Regions from separate parts of the Rosenbergiella sp. YN46 genome, predicted to be linked through region 3. Evidence: predicted binding sites of a transcription regulator. Region 3 holds the regulator's gene; each other region holds the start of a gene.
What was found. Region 3 encodes sigma-54, which starts transcription at its own class of promoters, with help from an activator protein. Its sites were predicted from a motif close to GTTGGCACANNTTTCGCTNT; they were not measured.
Positions count from the first base shown of each region.

Region 1: the regulator sigma-54 is predicted to act here: its motif matches at 1,471-1,490, upstream of hydN (electron transport protein HydN).
Region 2: the regulator sigma-54 is predicted to act here: its motif matches at 2,055-2,074, upstream of hypA (hydrogenase maturation nickel metallochaperone HypA).

Region 1 covers NZ_JAZHEE010000030.1:12,166-17,121, reverse strand. The annotation lists gene fdhF (formate dehydrogenase subunit alpha) at 1-848, opposite strand, end outside; gene hydN (electron transport protein HydN) at 886-1,431, opposite strand; gene hycI (hydrogenase maturation peptidase HycI) at 1,779-2,234, opposite strand; gene V3W49_RS17545 (formate hydrogenlyase maturation HycH family protein) at 2,227-2,634, opposite strand; gene V3W49_RS17540 (NADH-quinone oxidoreductase subunit B family protein) at 2,631-3,398, opposite strand; gene V3W49_RS17535 (formate hydrogenlyase complex iron-sulfur subunit) at 3,398-3,940, opposite strand; gene V3W49_RS17530 (hydrogenase large subunit) at 3,979-4,956, opposite strand, start outside.
Region 2 covers NZ_JAZHEE010000030.1:5,274-10,229, forward strand. The annotation lists gene hypD (hydrogenase formation protein HypD) at 1-527, opposite strand, end outside; gene V3W49_RS17495 (HypC/HybG/HupF family hydrogenase formation chaperone) at 527-805, opposite strand; gene hypB (hydrogenase nickel incorporation protein HypB) at 796-1,656, opposite strand; gene hypA (hydrogenase maturation nickel metallochaperone HypA) at 1,666-2,010, opposite strand; gene V3W49_RS17510 (formate hydrogenlyase regulator HycA) at 2,238-2,705, shown strand; gene V3W49_RS17515 (4Fe-4S dicluster domain-containing protein) at 2,786-3,394, shown strand; gene hycC (formate hydrogenlyase subunit 3) at 3,391-4,956, shown strand, end outside.
Region 3 covers NZ_JAZHEE010000004.1:67,251-72,206, forward strand. The annotation lists gene V3W49_RS05095 (RbsD/FucU domain-containing protein) at 1-244, shown strand, start outside; gene npr (PTS phosphocarrier protein NPr) at 249-521, opposite strand; gene rapZ (RNase adapter RapZ) at 518-1,372, opposite strand; gene ptsN (PTS IIA-like nitrogen regulatory protein PtsN) at 1,439-1,924, opposite strand; gene hpf (ribosome hibernation promoting factor) at 2,000-2,287, opposite strand; gene rpoN (RNA polymerase factor sigma-54) at 2,310-3,743, opposite strand; gene lptB (LPS export ABC transporter ATP-binding protein) at 3,825-4,550, opposite strand; gene lptA (lipopolysaccharide ABC transporter substrate-binding protein LptA) at 4,557-4,956, opposite strand, start outside.

The DNA.
Region 1 (4,956 bases), on a different contig from region 3:
CGCATCGCCTGGCGTATCGCCGTAGCGGGCACGCCGGTAATCCCTTCCACCGATTCCGGCGCGTAGTTTTTCACCGTTTCGCGCAGCGCCTCCAGCCCTTCGGTATGGCGCGCCACCCATGCGCTGTCATAAAGCTCCTCTTCCAGCAGTACGTGGATAAAGGCGTTAACCAGCGCCATATTGCTGCCGTTGTTGAGCTGCAGGTGCAGATCGGCAATACGTGCCGTTTCAATTTTGCGTGGATCGCAGACGATAATCCGGGCGCCGCGCTGTTTAGCTTTCAGCACCCGACGCGCCACGATGGGGTGAGAGTCGGCGCAGTTATAGCCGAAAATCAGCAGGCATCGGGAATTTTCGATATCGGCGATGGCGTTGCTCATCGCTCCGTTGCCCAGGGTCTGCTGAAGACCGGCTACCGAGGGGCCGTGGCAAACTCTGGCGCAGCAATCGACGTTATTGGTGTTAAGCACCGCGCGGGCAAACTTTTGCATCACGTAGTTGGTTTCGTTGCCGGTTCCCCGGGACGATCCAGTGGTCATAATGGCCCGACCGCCGTAGCGCGCCTTAATGTCGCTCAGGCGCTCTGCGGTATAGCGGATGGCTTCGTCCCAGGTGACCGGCTCCAGCGGCCCCCCTTTACGGTAGCGGATCATCGGCTGTTTCAGGCGCGGGGTCAGCAACCGGGTATCGTTAAGGAAGTCCCAGCCGTAATAGCCCTTCAGACAGAGTTCATTCTGATTGGTGACGCCATTGGCCGATTCAACGCGGGTGATGCGGTTGTTTTCCACAACCAGTTTCAGTTTGCAGCCCGCACCGCAGTACGGACAAACGCTGGTGATTTTTTTCATCAATAACAGACCTGTTAAGAGTTGAAAGCAGGGAATATCAGCGCGTCAGCGCGCTGATATCGTCAAGTGCCGCACGGCGGCGTTTTTCCAGATTAAGCTGCTCAAGGCGATTGCGATCGATACAGACAATGGCGTTGGTCGGACAGGCTTCAAGACAGGCGGGGCCTTCAGCACGATGGTGGCACAGGTCGCACTTATTGGCCTCGGCCTTGTCCGCCATAATATTCAGGCCGCTGCCGCTGTTGCGTACCACCGGGCGAACCACCACTTCCATAGCGCCGTAGGGGCAGGCCACGACGCAGGTTTTGCAGCCAATGCAGCGTTCCTGATGGACGTGGACAAAATCGTTGTCCCGACTGATGGCGCCGTTGGGGCATACCCGGGCGCAGGGGGCGTCTTCACACTGGCGGCACAGGGTCGCCGTAGAGATATTGACCCCTTTGATTACGTGAATGCGGGGCAGGAAGGTTTGCGGCGTCAGGGCGGCGCAGTCCTGATCCTGCTGGTGAGCGACCACGCAGGCGACCTCGCAGGTGTGGCAGCCAATACACTTGCCTGAATCGGCAATGATGAAGCGGTTCATCTTATTCTCCGGCTCTGGTTTCTCAATGCGTGGCCTGTTTAAGCATAAAGCGTGCCATTTATTTAATTTCATGAATTTAAAGGTTTTTTATTGATTCCGCTGTTGAGGGGAGAGCGGCATTGACACTTTTGACGAAGAGATATCGTCACGGGAGGCAAGTCGTCAGGAGGGCGGATAGATAACGCCGATATCAGACTGGCTTAATGGTATCGGCGAGCGGGTCATTGAGTGGGAATGGGGCGCGGGGCATCATTGCCTCCATTTTCATGCTGAATGAAATGGCCGCCGTGCAGTCAGCGGCGGCAAAACAGTGATACCAGTAAAGCGTAAGCGAGTAGCCTTGCGGGTTAAAGTTGCGCGATGCCCCCCAGTTCCTGCCAGTTTTCCAGGCGGCGGTGCAGCTCTTCCACGGCGTGGCGCACCGGCTCGGTCATCGGGTAGCAGAAGCCCACAATATCAGGCTGGATACCCACGAAGATAACCTGTTTCACATCGCCCTGTAGCTGCTCTACCAGGTAGTTGAGCGGCATATTGTGGGTGGTCATCAGAAACAGCTCGGCGATATCCTCAGGGTCGATAATGCGCATCTCGCCGGGATTCAGACCCATATCGGTGGCATCGACTATCAGCAGCCGCTCCGGGTGCAGTTCACGAATGGCGACGATGTCGTTTTCCGGTGCGCTGCCGCCGTCAATGACCACCCATTCGCCGCGCGGGCTGGTCTGGCACATTTCCGCCAGCAGCGGGCCGGCGCCGTCGTCGCCCATCATGCAGTTGCCCACGCACAGCAGTACATCAGTCATTTTGTCTCCTCACCATCAGATAGACCGCTGGTTCCTGTTGAATAGCCTTAAGCAGACGCAGCAGTGAGCGGCTCCATTCCTGCTGCTGTGGGGTTTGCCGGGCCAGCGCTGCGTCGAAGGCGGGCGCCAGCAGCGCGACGTGGCTCTGGTCGATAACGATTTCACCGAAGCGCGTCACGCCCGCCATTTTTCGCTGTGCTTCGCCTGCGGGCAGCGTGGCTACCCATGCCGGATACGCTTCCAGCGGGCAGGTCAGTGCCGCCTGCAGGCAGTCGATAATGCCCAGATGATGGCCGATAGCCAGGCTGTAGTAGATAACCTGCTGGGCCTGGTCTGGCGTATTTTCGCTTTCATCGACGAATTTGCGATTTAGCTGGCTGAAGATAACGCGTCCGCTCATCGGATACGCTCCCGTTCGACCACCTCGTTCAGCGCAGCGACTATCTCATTAAGGCGCGGATCCTGTTGTTCATTCAGCCAGCCCGCCAGCGCGCCGTCACCCTCCGCCAGACGCTGCATATAGTCGTTAGCTATCTGGCGGCCGTAGCGGTAGCCCGCCATGCGCCGCGCGGCCCGGTCGATACGCACCCGCAGCGGCTGTACCATTTCCGGGTGCAGCAAGCTGGCTGGTTGATTGTCGCACTCGCCCGGTTCCCGGGCGTGGATTTTTTGTTCCAGCAGTCCTAACGCCATGGCAAAACCATAGAGCGTGGCGGCGGGCGATGGCGGGCAGCCAGGAATATAGACGTCGACCGGTACGATCTGATCGGTGCCGCCCCATACGCAGTAGAGATCGTGGAAGATGCCGCCGCTATTGCCGCAGGCGCCATAGGAGATGCAGATTTTTGGGTCTGGTGCCGATTCCCACGCGCGCAGGGCCGGGGAGCGCATCGCGCGGGTCACGGCGCCGGTAAACAGCAGAATATCGGCATGGCGCGGTGACGGCACCACCTTAATGCCGAAACGTTCGGCATCGAACACCGGCGAAAGGGTGGCGAAAATTTCAATTTCACAGCCGTTACAGCCGCCGCAGTCCACCCGGTAGACATAAGCCGAACGCTTAATTTTCTTTAGCAGCGACTGCTTCATGCGGGCAATAGATTCGTCCACCGTCATGGGGAGTGGCTGACCAGAAGCCGAACGCGGGCCCAGGAGCTGGCTCATCAGATAGCCTCCTTCATTTCACGGGTTAAATCGATAAGCGCGCAAGGGGCAAGCCCCTGCTGGCGCTTGCATTCAGGGCAGGTTTCGAAGCTTTCGCGATGCCGTTCGGCGCGCTGGTCGCCGCCCTGTTTCAGCAGCGCGATGGCGTAGTCGATCTCCTTCTGTACCGCCCAGGGGCGCTGGCAGCTGCGGCAGCGGCAAACCTCAAAGCTGGCCTGTTGCAGAAAATCCGCTTTGCGCCAGACCGCCAGCTCGTATTCGGTGGTCAGCGCGATGGCGGCGGTGGGGCAGACCTCTTCGCAGCGGCCGCAGAAGATGCAGCGCCCAAGATTGAACTGCCAGTCGAGCTGGCTTTGAGCGTCGTTAAGGTTCACGCTCAGGGCGTTGGACGGACAGGCGTTTACGCAGGCGGCGCAGCCGATGCACTGGGCCGGATTGTGCTGCGGTTTGCCGCGGAAATTTTTATCCACCTCTACCGGTTGCAGCGGATAAGGCGTGGTGGCGGTGCCGGTTTTCAGAACTTTTTTAATAAACGGAATCATGGTTGCTCCAGAGGCCCCGCGACGGCGGGGCCGCGGTGTTATTTCAGCGGCGAGTTCTTACGCTCGATGGCGTAGCGCTCAATCTCCTTATAGGGCACGACCTGGCTCTTACGCTTGCGGACATCCACCACCGTCATGCGGTCAGTACAGGAGTAGCAGGGATCGAGGCTGCCGATAATCAGCGGCGCATCGGAAACCGTATTGCCGCGCAGCATATAGCGCAGCGTCGGCCAGTTGGCGTAGGTGGCGGCGCGGCAGCGCCAGCGGTAGAGCTTCTGGTTGTCGCCGGTCATGCTCCAGTGGATATCGTCGCCGCGCGGCGCCTCAGAGAAGCCCAGGGCGAAACGACCGGGAATATAGGTGAAGCCTTCGGTCATCAGCGGCCCGGCGGGCAGGTTATCCAGTCCGTAATCGATCATGTTGAGGGAACAGAACACCTCGTTGATGCGCACCTTCAGGCGTGAGATCACGTCGCAGTCCTGTTCACTGAACACTTCGAGCGGCAGCAGACCGTAGCCGACAAATGGATGGTCGGCGCGGGTGTCGCGGGTGTGTCCGCTGGCGCGCACCATCGGGCCGACGTTGCTGTAGTCGCGAGCTATCTGAGGGTCGAGACGACCAATGCCAACGGTGCGCTGCTCGATATTGGGGGTACTGAGCAGGATATCCACCAGATCCTGAACCTCGCGCCGCATCTGCTGCGCCAACTGGCGGGTCTGGATCATATCGTCCTTCAGCATGTCGCGGCGGATGCCGCCTATCAGGTTCAGGCCGTAGGTTTTACGGGCGCCGGTCAGGATCTCCGCCATTTTCATGGACTGTTCGCGCACCCGGAAAAACTGCATAAAGCCGGAATCGAAGCCAACGAAGTGGCAGGCCAGTCCCAGATTCAGCAGGTGGCTGTGCAGGCGCTCCACCTCCAGCAGAATGGCGCGGATCATCTGGGCCCGTTCCGGTACCACAATGCCCATCGCGTTCTCCACCGAGGTGGTATAGGCCGTGCTGTGGGCGAAGCC
Region 2 (4,956 bases), on a different contig from region 3:
ATGTGCTGGCAGAACATAAAGAAGTTATTCACTCCCTGAAGCCGCGCCTGGCGTAGAGTGACCGCGGTGGCGGGCATAGTGGTTTCGAACCCCAGACCGAAAAACACCACCTCGCGCTGCGGATTGTCCCGGGCAAGCGCAAGGGCGTCCATCGGCGAATAGACCACCCGCACGTCGGCGCCGCGAGCTTTGGCGTCCAGCAGCGATCCCTCTTTCCCCGGCACCCGCATCGCGTCACCGAAGGTGCAAAAAATAACGCCGTCACGGCTGGCGATTTCAATGCAGGCATCAATGCGCCCCATCGGCAGCACGCAGACCGGACAGCCAGGCCCGTGGATAAATTCAATGTTGTCCGGCAGCAGCCTGTCCAGCCCAAACTTGAAGATGGCGTGAGTATGGCCGCCGCACACCTCCATAATGCGCAGTGGCCGCCGGGCGTCATGCGGCAGATGCCGGGCACGCGCGTTAAGCTGCTCAATCAGTTGCATCACCCGCTCCGGGGCGCGATATTCATCGACAAAACGCATCAGCGCACCTCCTCGCCATACAGCAACGGGCCGACATCCGGCTCCACCTCAAACATATTTTGTAGCGCTTCCAGAGTGTCGAGCGCCTCACGTTCGTCAATGACGCTCATGGCGAACCCGACGTGCACCAGTACCCACTGCCCTACCCGGGACTGGCCCGCTTCGTCCTGCGCCCCCACCAAAGTTAGATCCACCTGGCGCTGAATGCCGCAGACCTCGACCAGTGCGCCCTGGGGCGACGGAATAGCGCGAATTTGCCCCGGAACCCCTATGCACATCGCTGCGCCTCCAGCCAGGCGAGCCAGGCATCCATTCCTTCGCCGGTGGTAGCCGAGATCGGCAGAATCTCGATCTCCGGATTCACCTGACGAGCGCTGGCGATACAGGCCGCCATATCGAAGTTGAGCCAGGGCAGCAGATCGACCTTATTCAGCAGCATCAGCGAAGCGGCGGCAAACATATGCGGATATTTAAGCGGTTTGTCTTCCCCTTCAGTCACTGACAGCACCGCTACCTTATGGCGCTCGCCCAGATCAAAACTGGCGGGGCAGACCAGATTACCCACATTCTCAATAAACAGAATGCCGCCAGACAGAAGGGGCAGACGGCGACTGGCGGTCTGAATCATCTGCGCATCCAGATGGCACCCCTTACCGGTATTGACCTGAATTGCCGGAGTGCCCGTAGCGCGAATGCGTTCAGCGTCATTCAGGGTCTGCTGATCGCCTTCAATCACAGCGCAGGGAACCTGGCCCTTCAGGCGTTTAAGGGTTTCGCTAAGCAGCGTGGTTTTACCGGAGCCAGGGCTGGAAACCAGATTCAGCGCCAGCAGGCCGCTGGCGGCAAAGGCGGCGCGGTTTTCCCGGGCCAGCCGGTTGTTTTTATCCAGCACATCGAGCTCCAGCTCCAGCATACGGCGCTGCCCCATGCCCGGCGCGTGGGCACCCGCTTCACCGCAGCCATAATGCAGGTCGCCATTTTGCGCCTGGTAAGGCTGAAACGACGTCGAAGTGACGCCCGTTATTCGCATTTCCTGGCGCGGCGTCGCCGCAAAGGGCGCACGGGAATGGTGATGGCTATCGCCTTCAATATGGAGATTGCCTTCTCCACAGCCACAGGTGGTACACATAGTTAACTCCTACTCTATTTCCAGGCGCTTAATCTGCAGGCCGTCATCCGCCACGATGCGTAATTCATCGCTCAGGCAGTCAGGACAGCGCCTTACCCGGCTACTTAGCAGGGTGACGTAACGCTGGCAGCGTTGACACCAGCATTCCGCTTCCTGCTGCTCAATATTGAGCCGGCAGCCTTCGGCCAGGGTTTGGCGGCAGACCAGTTCAAAGCAGAACTCCAGCGCGCTGCGTTCCACACAGGAAAAAGCCCCAATCGACAGCCAGACGCCGGTCACCCGACGGGCACCATGGCTGCGGGCCTGCTGTTCAATCAGCTCAAGCGCGCGCTGACAAAGCGTGATTTCGTGCATAGTGCGCCTCCGGATTCGTCACTCTATCGCGTGACAAACCAGTTAATGCAACAACCATGCCACCAGGAGATCCAGACCGAATCTCCGGTGACGAAAGCTGTCGAAATGACATGTCACCAGACGGCATCAACGCGGAAAAATAAAATAAAATCATTATTTTTCAAAGTGATAAAAACTGGCACAAAAAGTGCTAATGGAAAGATATCCGTATCAGCAGGAAATCATCCATGACCCTTTCTGAATTAAGTCATAAGGCGGCGTTTATTGCCGAGCGTAACCGCCAGCTCCATAAGCAGTGGCACACCTACTGCAATACCCTGATTCAGGCCATCACCACTACCCGGCAGACGCTGCATCTGGAAATTCAGAGTTCCCCCGATGAGGGGCTGAATTTCTCGCTTTTCAACCACTTTATTCTGCAGGTGACGCGCGATACCGGCTTTAACGATCGCGAAATCCGTTACCTCCTGAGCACCCGCGACGGCGAGCATCATATCCCGCTCGCCAGCAGCCACCTGGACTGCAACGGCCTGCTCGACGGCCAGGTTCGCAACACCGATCGCCAGGCGGTGCTGGAACACTATCTGAGTCGGATTAGCTGCATTTACGACCATCTGTATCGGGCCATGCAGCAAGACGTTCCGCTGACGGTAGAGGCGCTGGCCCCGGCCCTGTCACGTCCGTCTCAGGCCTGAATCACGTCGTGTCGATGAGTGTCGAAAAATGACGCCCGCGACACCCTTTCGTCAAAAATGACTACTTCGAGGATGCTCGGGTGAACCGTTTTGTTATCGCCGATCCCAAACTCTGCATTGGCTGCCATACCTGTGAGGCCGCCTGTTCAGAGAATCATCGCCATCAGGGGCTGCAATCTATGCCGCGCCTGAAGGTAATGCTGAACCAAAAAGAGTCCGCTCCCCAACTGTGCCATCAGTGTGAGGATGCCCCCTGCGCCCAGGTGTGTCCGGTTAACGCCATCAACCGGGAGAACGGCGCAGTACAACTTAATGAAAGCCTGTGCGTAAGCTGCAAGCTGTGCGGTATCGCCTGTCCGTTCGGCGCTATTGAGTTTTCCGGCAGCCGCCCGCTGGATATACCGGCCAACGCTAACAGCCCCAAAGCGCCTCCGGCGCCGCCTATGCCCCCCAAAGTCAGTTCATTTCTGGACTGGGTGCCCGGCATTCGTGCCATCGCCGTGAAGTGCGATCTCTGCGACTTCGACCAACAGGGGCCCGCCTGTATCCGTACCTGTCCGACCAAAGCGCTGCGCATCGTCAGCAACGACGACATCGCCGACGCCAGCCGCCGTAAGCGCGAGCGGGCTATCAGCATGGATTTCGGCGCGCTGTCGGCTTTTTCCAGCCATGGGAGAAACACACAATGACGCTGGTGACTCTGATGAATAACGCGCTGCTGCTGTCCGGAGCCGGCGCCATTCTTTCCACCGCGCTGGCTTTTCATCGCACCCTGAGCGGCCTGGTCGCGGGCATCGCCGGCGCGCTGGCCTGCCTTTGCGCGCTGATCGGCGGTGTGCTCACACTGACCGGTCTGCCGCTAACGGTCGCCCTGCTTCACGGCCGCCATACGCTGATGCTGACGCCGCTAAACGCGGTCTGGCTTATCACCATCGGCCTGTGCGGCCTGTTTATCTGCCTGTATCACATTAGCTGGCAGCGCCATCCCACTACCCGTGTCACCGGGCCGCTGCTGCTTCTGGTGCTGGCGGGTGCTCTGCTGGCGGTAACGGCGGACAACCTTGTCACCCTGGTGGTCGGCGCGGAGATCGCAGCCCTTAGTGCCGTCTTCCTGACCGGTAATGCGCAGCAGGGAAAGCCGTGGTTCGTTCTGGGACGCCTGGGTACGCTACTGCTGGTACTCTGCTGCCTGCTGCTGTGGCGGCAATACGGCACGCTGAATCTGGCCGCGCTGCACCGCCTGGCGACGCTCGACGCGCCCGGTGTCTTTTCACTGCTGACAGGACTGGCAGGTTTCGGTCTGCTGGCGGGGATTATTCCTCTGCACGGCTGGGTTCCTCAGGCCCACGCCAGCGCATCCGCACCTGCCGCCGCGCTGTTTTCCGCCGTGGTGCTAAAAATCGGTATCTGGGGCGTGCTGACCCTGGCTCTGCTTGGCCCGGTTCCGCCGCTGTGGTACGCCATTGCGGTAATGGTGCTGGGGATGATCACCGCCTTTATCGGCGGACTTTACGCGCTGATGGAACACAATATTAACCGCCTGCTGGCTTACCACTCGCTGGAAAACATCGGCATTATTCTGCTGGGGCTGGGGGCAGGTCTGACCGGCTACGCCCTGCAGGCGCCCGCGCTGGCGGCGCTGGGCATCGTGGGCGGGCTCTACCACCTGTTCAACCACAGTCTGTTTAAAACCACCCTGTTTCTGGGAGCGGGCGCCATCTGGTTTCGCACCGGACACCGGGACATTGAAAAGCTGGGCGGCATCGGTAAACGAATGCCGGCTATTTCGCTGGCCATGCTGACAGGGCTGATGGCAATGGCCGCCCTGCCACCGCTAAACGGCTTTGCCGGTGAATGGGTAATCTACCAGTCCTTCTTCCGGCTCGGGGAACAGTCGCTGTGGCTGGCGCGTCTGCTCGGCCCGCTGCTGGCAGTAGGGCTGGCGATCACCGGCGCGCTGGCGGTGATGTGTATGGCGAAGGTCTACGGCGTGACCTTTCTGGGCGCGCCGCGCACCCCAGAGGCGGAACGGGCCGTCCCGGCTCCCTGGCTGATAACGCTGTGCGTCGTCACGCTGGCGCTGTGCTGCGTAGCGAGCGGCGTAGCGGCTCCCTGGCTGCTGCCGCTGCTGGGTTCCGTCATCGCCATTCCAGGCAGTGCCGCCAGCAGCGTGGTTTCCCAGCCGCTGATCGCCCTGTTGCTTATCGCCGCCCCCCTGCTGCCGTTTATCATCATGTTGCTGCTGCGGGGC
Region 3 (4,956 bases):
ACTGCTGGCGGTGATTAATGTGGAACAGGCGATGATGATGGCCTGGCCGGAATCCTTTGTGAATACCGTCGCGCCAGCTTATCGCCAGCTGCTACCAGAGGGCTGTCCGGTCAGCTATCTTGAGCGCGATGCTTTCTATGAGCGCGTCAAAAACGATCGAACGCTACTGGTGTTGGCCAGCGGTGAAATGCGGCGCTTTGCGAATCTGCTGTTAACGGTTGGCCCCGTTACAGAAGAAGCATAGTCCGTTAGTCTTCGTCAAAACCAGCGTTAAACAGCGCGATAACGGCATTTAATGCTTCCTGCTCCTGGGGGCCGCTGGCTTCGATTTCGATGTGGCCGCCCTGAGCGGAATCCAGCATCAACAGGGCAATAACGCTGCTGGCTTCAGCTTCGATGCCGCTTTCATTACGCAGCAGCACTTCGGCGTCATAGCTTTGCACCAGCTCGAACAGCTTCATCGCCGGCCGGGCATGCATGCCCAGCCGGTTGGTGATTTCGACGGTTTGTCTGACGGTCATGTTTTTCGCTTTTCCAGAGTTCGATGGCGCGACTGTACGTTCTTGCCGCGAGAACGGAAATAGTCCGCCAGCTGTTCGGCGACATAGACCGAACGGTGTTTGCCTCCGGTACAACCGATGGCGACGGTCAGGTAGCTGCGGTTGTTGGTCTCCAGCATAGGCAGCCAGAGTTCCAGATAGCTGCGGGTCTGGTAGATAAAATTGTGGACTTCGGTATGCCTGTCGAGGAAGGCGGCAACGGGCTTATCCAGGCCGGTCATCGGGCGAAGTTTAGGATCCCAGTGCGGGTTCGGCAGGAAACGTACATCGAAGACGTAATCAGCGTCGATGGGAATGCCGTGCTTGAAGCCGAAGGACTCAAAGACCATGGTCAGCTCGCGCTCTCGCTTGCCCAGCAGCCGGGTACGCAGCATTTCCGCCAGTTCATGCACTGACATCTCTGAGGTATCGATAATCAGGTCGGCGCGGGAGCGCAGCGGCTCCAGCAGATCGCTTTCCCTGTCGATAGCGCTTTCCAGCGACAGGTTCTTACTGGAAAGCGGGTGCAGGCGGCGGGTATCGCTGTAACGGCGAATCAGCGTATTGCGATCGGCATCCAGGAACAGCAGCTGCGGCGAAAAAGCGCCAGGCAGGTTGTTCATCGCTCGCTCGAAGATTTCCGGCGATTCCGGCATGTTACGTACGTCGATACTGACCGCTGCTGAAATGCCGCGCTCCGCCAGCGTGTTGGCCAGTTCCGGTAGCAGCACGACCGGCAGATTATCGACACAGTAAAAGCCCATGTCTTCCAGCGCGCGCAGTGCCACGGACTTCCCTGAACCTGAGCGGCCGCTGACAATCATCAGCACCATGTGCAGTTTCTCCCCCCGTTAACCGGCTGCATCGCTGCGCAGCCGTGATTCCTGCCGGAATGTTTGTTATTCAGCATCCGGGTTTTCTTCAGTGATGATCTGATAAAGTTCTTCATCGCTTTGCGCTGCGCGCAGCCGGCGGCAGATGGTTTTGTCCGCCAGCCGTTTCGCCACCAGCGACAGCGTATGCAGATGCGTTTTGGTCTGATCCGCCGGAACCAGCAGTGCAAACAGCAGATCCACCGGTTGATTATCGATAGCATCGAAGGCGATGGGGGTCTCCAGTTTAATAAAGACGCCCACGGCGCGTTCAGTATCTTCTTCCAGCTTGCCGTGGGGAATGGCGATACCGTTTCCGATACCGGTACTTCCCATTTTTTCCCTGGTCAGAACTGCCTCAAACACGATCTGGGGGGCCAGTCCCAATTGTTTAGCAGCCAGTTCGCTGACTATCTCCAGCGCCCGCTTCTTACTCTGACACGGGACGCCACTTCGGGTACATTCCTGGTTAAGGACATTGCTCAGTTGCAGCGCTAAATCATTGTTCATCATAATTTCACCTAAGCCTTCTGCGGGAACGGCCCGCCGCAATGGCGAGCCGCACGGGTCACAGAAACGCCCGGACAATTAGTGTTGTTTCAGTTTATCTTTATGTTTGGTTAACTGCCGCGCCAGCTTGTCTACCAGGCCGTCAATGGCCGCATACATATCCTGAGCTTCCGCACTGGCGTGCAGCTCTCCGCCGTTGACGTGCAGCGTCGCATCCGCGACGTGGGAAACCTTTTCCACTTTCAACACAATATAGACCTGATTGATCCGATCAAAATACTGCTCCAGCTTGGCGAATTTAGGATTGATAAATTCACGCAATGCATCGGTGATTTCGACGTTTTGTCCAGTGATGTTGAGCTGCATAGTGTCTTCCTTATCTGTTGGGTCAGACCAGTTGTTTACGCTGGTTAGACGGAGGGATCGATAAAGACTCTCGGTACTTTGCGACGGTACGGCGCGCCACCATAATCCCCTGCTCGGAGAGCATGGCGGTGAGCTTGCTGTCGCTCAGTGGCTTGGCGGGATTTTCCGCAGCGATTAATTTCTTCACCAGCGCGCGGATCGCCGTAGAAGAGGCTTCGCCGCCTCCCTCGGTACTCACATGGCTGGAAAAGAAATACTTCAGCTCAAAAATCCCCCCCGGACTCTGGAGGTATTTTTGAGTGGTGACGCGTGAGATAGTGGATTCATGCATATCGACGGCCTGAGCGATATCAGCCAGCACCATCGGTTTCATATGCTCCTCACCATGCTCGAAAAAGGCCTGCTGCTGTTTCACAATACAGCGACTGACGCGCAGCAGGGTATCGTTGCGGCTCTCCAGGCTTTTAATCAGCCACTTTGCTTCCTGCAGATTACTGCGGATGAACTGGCTGTCGCTGTCGTTACGGGCATTGGTGCCCATGGCCGCATACTGCTGATTAATCTTCAGACGTGGAATGCTGTCGCTGTTAAGCTCCACTACCCAGCGCCCCTGGTGCTTGCGTACCAGCACGTCGGGGATAACATATTCCGGCTCGCTGGTTTGAATGGACTGGCCCGGACGCGGGTCGAGGGATTGAATCAGCCCAACGGCTTCTTTCAGGATATCTTCTTTAAGGCGTGTAACGCGCATCAGCGAGCGGAAGTCATGATTAGCCAGCAGATCGAGGTGATCGCTGACAATCAGGTGAGCCTCATGCAGGCGTGGGGTTTCCGGTGCGAACTGGGAAAGCTGGATCAGCAGGCATTCCCGCAGATCGCGAGCGGCGATGCCGACGGGATCAAAACGCTGAATGCGTTTGAGAACCGCCTCGACCTCTTCCAGGCTTACCTCTTCATCGCCCATGCCATCCAGGATGTCCTGAACCGTGACGGTGAGGTAACCGGTATCGTCGACAGCGTCGACAATAGAGGTGGCGATAGCGATATCGGTATCGGAGAAAGGCGTTAGTCCGACCTGCCACATCAGGTAGTCCTGAAGAGACTGGGTGGTTTCCCCCTGATAGATGGGAAGCTCATCGTCAACATAGTCAGTGCCGGTGCCTGAGGGCGTACCGGCGGTGTATATCTCGTCCCAGCTGGCGTCGAGCGGCAACTCTTCGGGCATGGAGTCCTGTTCCAGGGCATCCCGGCTGTCGAGCGTTTCGCTGTCGCCGTTTTCGCTGGTCGCAACTTCTTCGAGGGGATCGCTCTGTTCAAGCAGGGGGTTGCTTTCCAGCGCCTGGTTAAGCTCCTGCTGGAGTTCCAGCGTGGAGAGTTGCAACAGGCGGATTGCCTGTTGCAACTGGGGCGTCATGGCAAGCTGTTGGCTCAGCTTTAATTGCAAACCTTGCTTCATATTCAGAACAAGCTACCTCAGGTCAATGTGTCGATGAAACCGCGCGCCCGGTGGCGAGCGCGGCATCCAGTCCTTACCCTATCAGAGTCTGAACTCTTCCCCAAGATACACGCGTTTCACCTGGTCGTCCTTGAGGATCTCATCAGGTGTTCCATGGGCAATCAGGTGCCCCTGGCTGACGATATAAGCGCGTTCGCAGACGGCGAGCGTTTCACGGACGTTATGGTCGGTGATAAGCACCCCAAGGCCGCTGTCTCGCAGGTGTTCAATAATGCGTTTGATGTCGATGACCGAGATGGGATCGACCCCAGCGAAAGGTTCATCCAGCAGGATGAATTTGGGATTAGCCGCCAGCGCACGGGCGATTTCGACCCGTCGACGCTCCCCCCCGGAGAGGGACTGACCCAGGTTATCGCGCAGGTGTTCGATATGGAACTCTTCCATCAGCTCGTTGGCGCGGTCGGTGCGCTGTTCCGCCGACAGATCGTCGCGAATTTGCAGTACCGCCATCAGGTTATCGAAAACGCTCAGGCGCCGGAAAATAGAGGCCTCCTGAGGCAGATAACCGATGCCGCGGCGCGCACGGGCGTGCAGAGGCAGCAGGCTGATATCTTCATCGTCGATGATGATATTGCCGGCATCGCGCGGGACGATGCCCACCACCATGTAGAAGGTTGTGGTTTTACCGGCGCCATTAGGGCCGAGCAGACCGACGATTTCGCCAGACTCCACGGTCAGGCTGACATCTTCCACCACCTTTCGGCCTTTATAGGCCTTGGCGAGGTTCTTTGCAGTGAGTGTTGCCATACGAAATTAGTTACTCTTCTGGCCGGAATTGTTTTTATCCTGGAGCTGTGACGGAACCAGAACGGTTGTCACGCGTTTACCTTTCTCGCTGGAGGCCTGCATTTTCTGCTCCTTCACGAGGTAGGTTATCTTATCGCCCTTGATGTTGCTGTCGAGCTGCTCCAGATAAGCATTGCCGGTCAGGATGACGTAATCATTCTGGAGCTCGTAGCGCATTTTACTGCCGCGGCCTTTAACTGGTTTTCCGTTGTCCTGCATCTGGTAAAAAGTAGCGGGCTTACCATAGGCTTCCACCACCTCTTTGCCTTTTTCGCCGCCCGGGCGGGTGACTACCACTTTGTCGGCGTTGACCTTGATCGTACCCTGAGTCACCACCACATTGCCGGTAAAGGTCACCACATTGCCT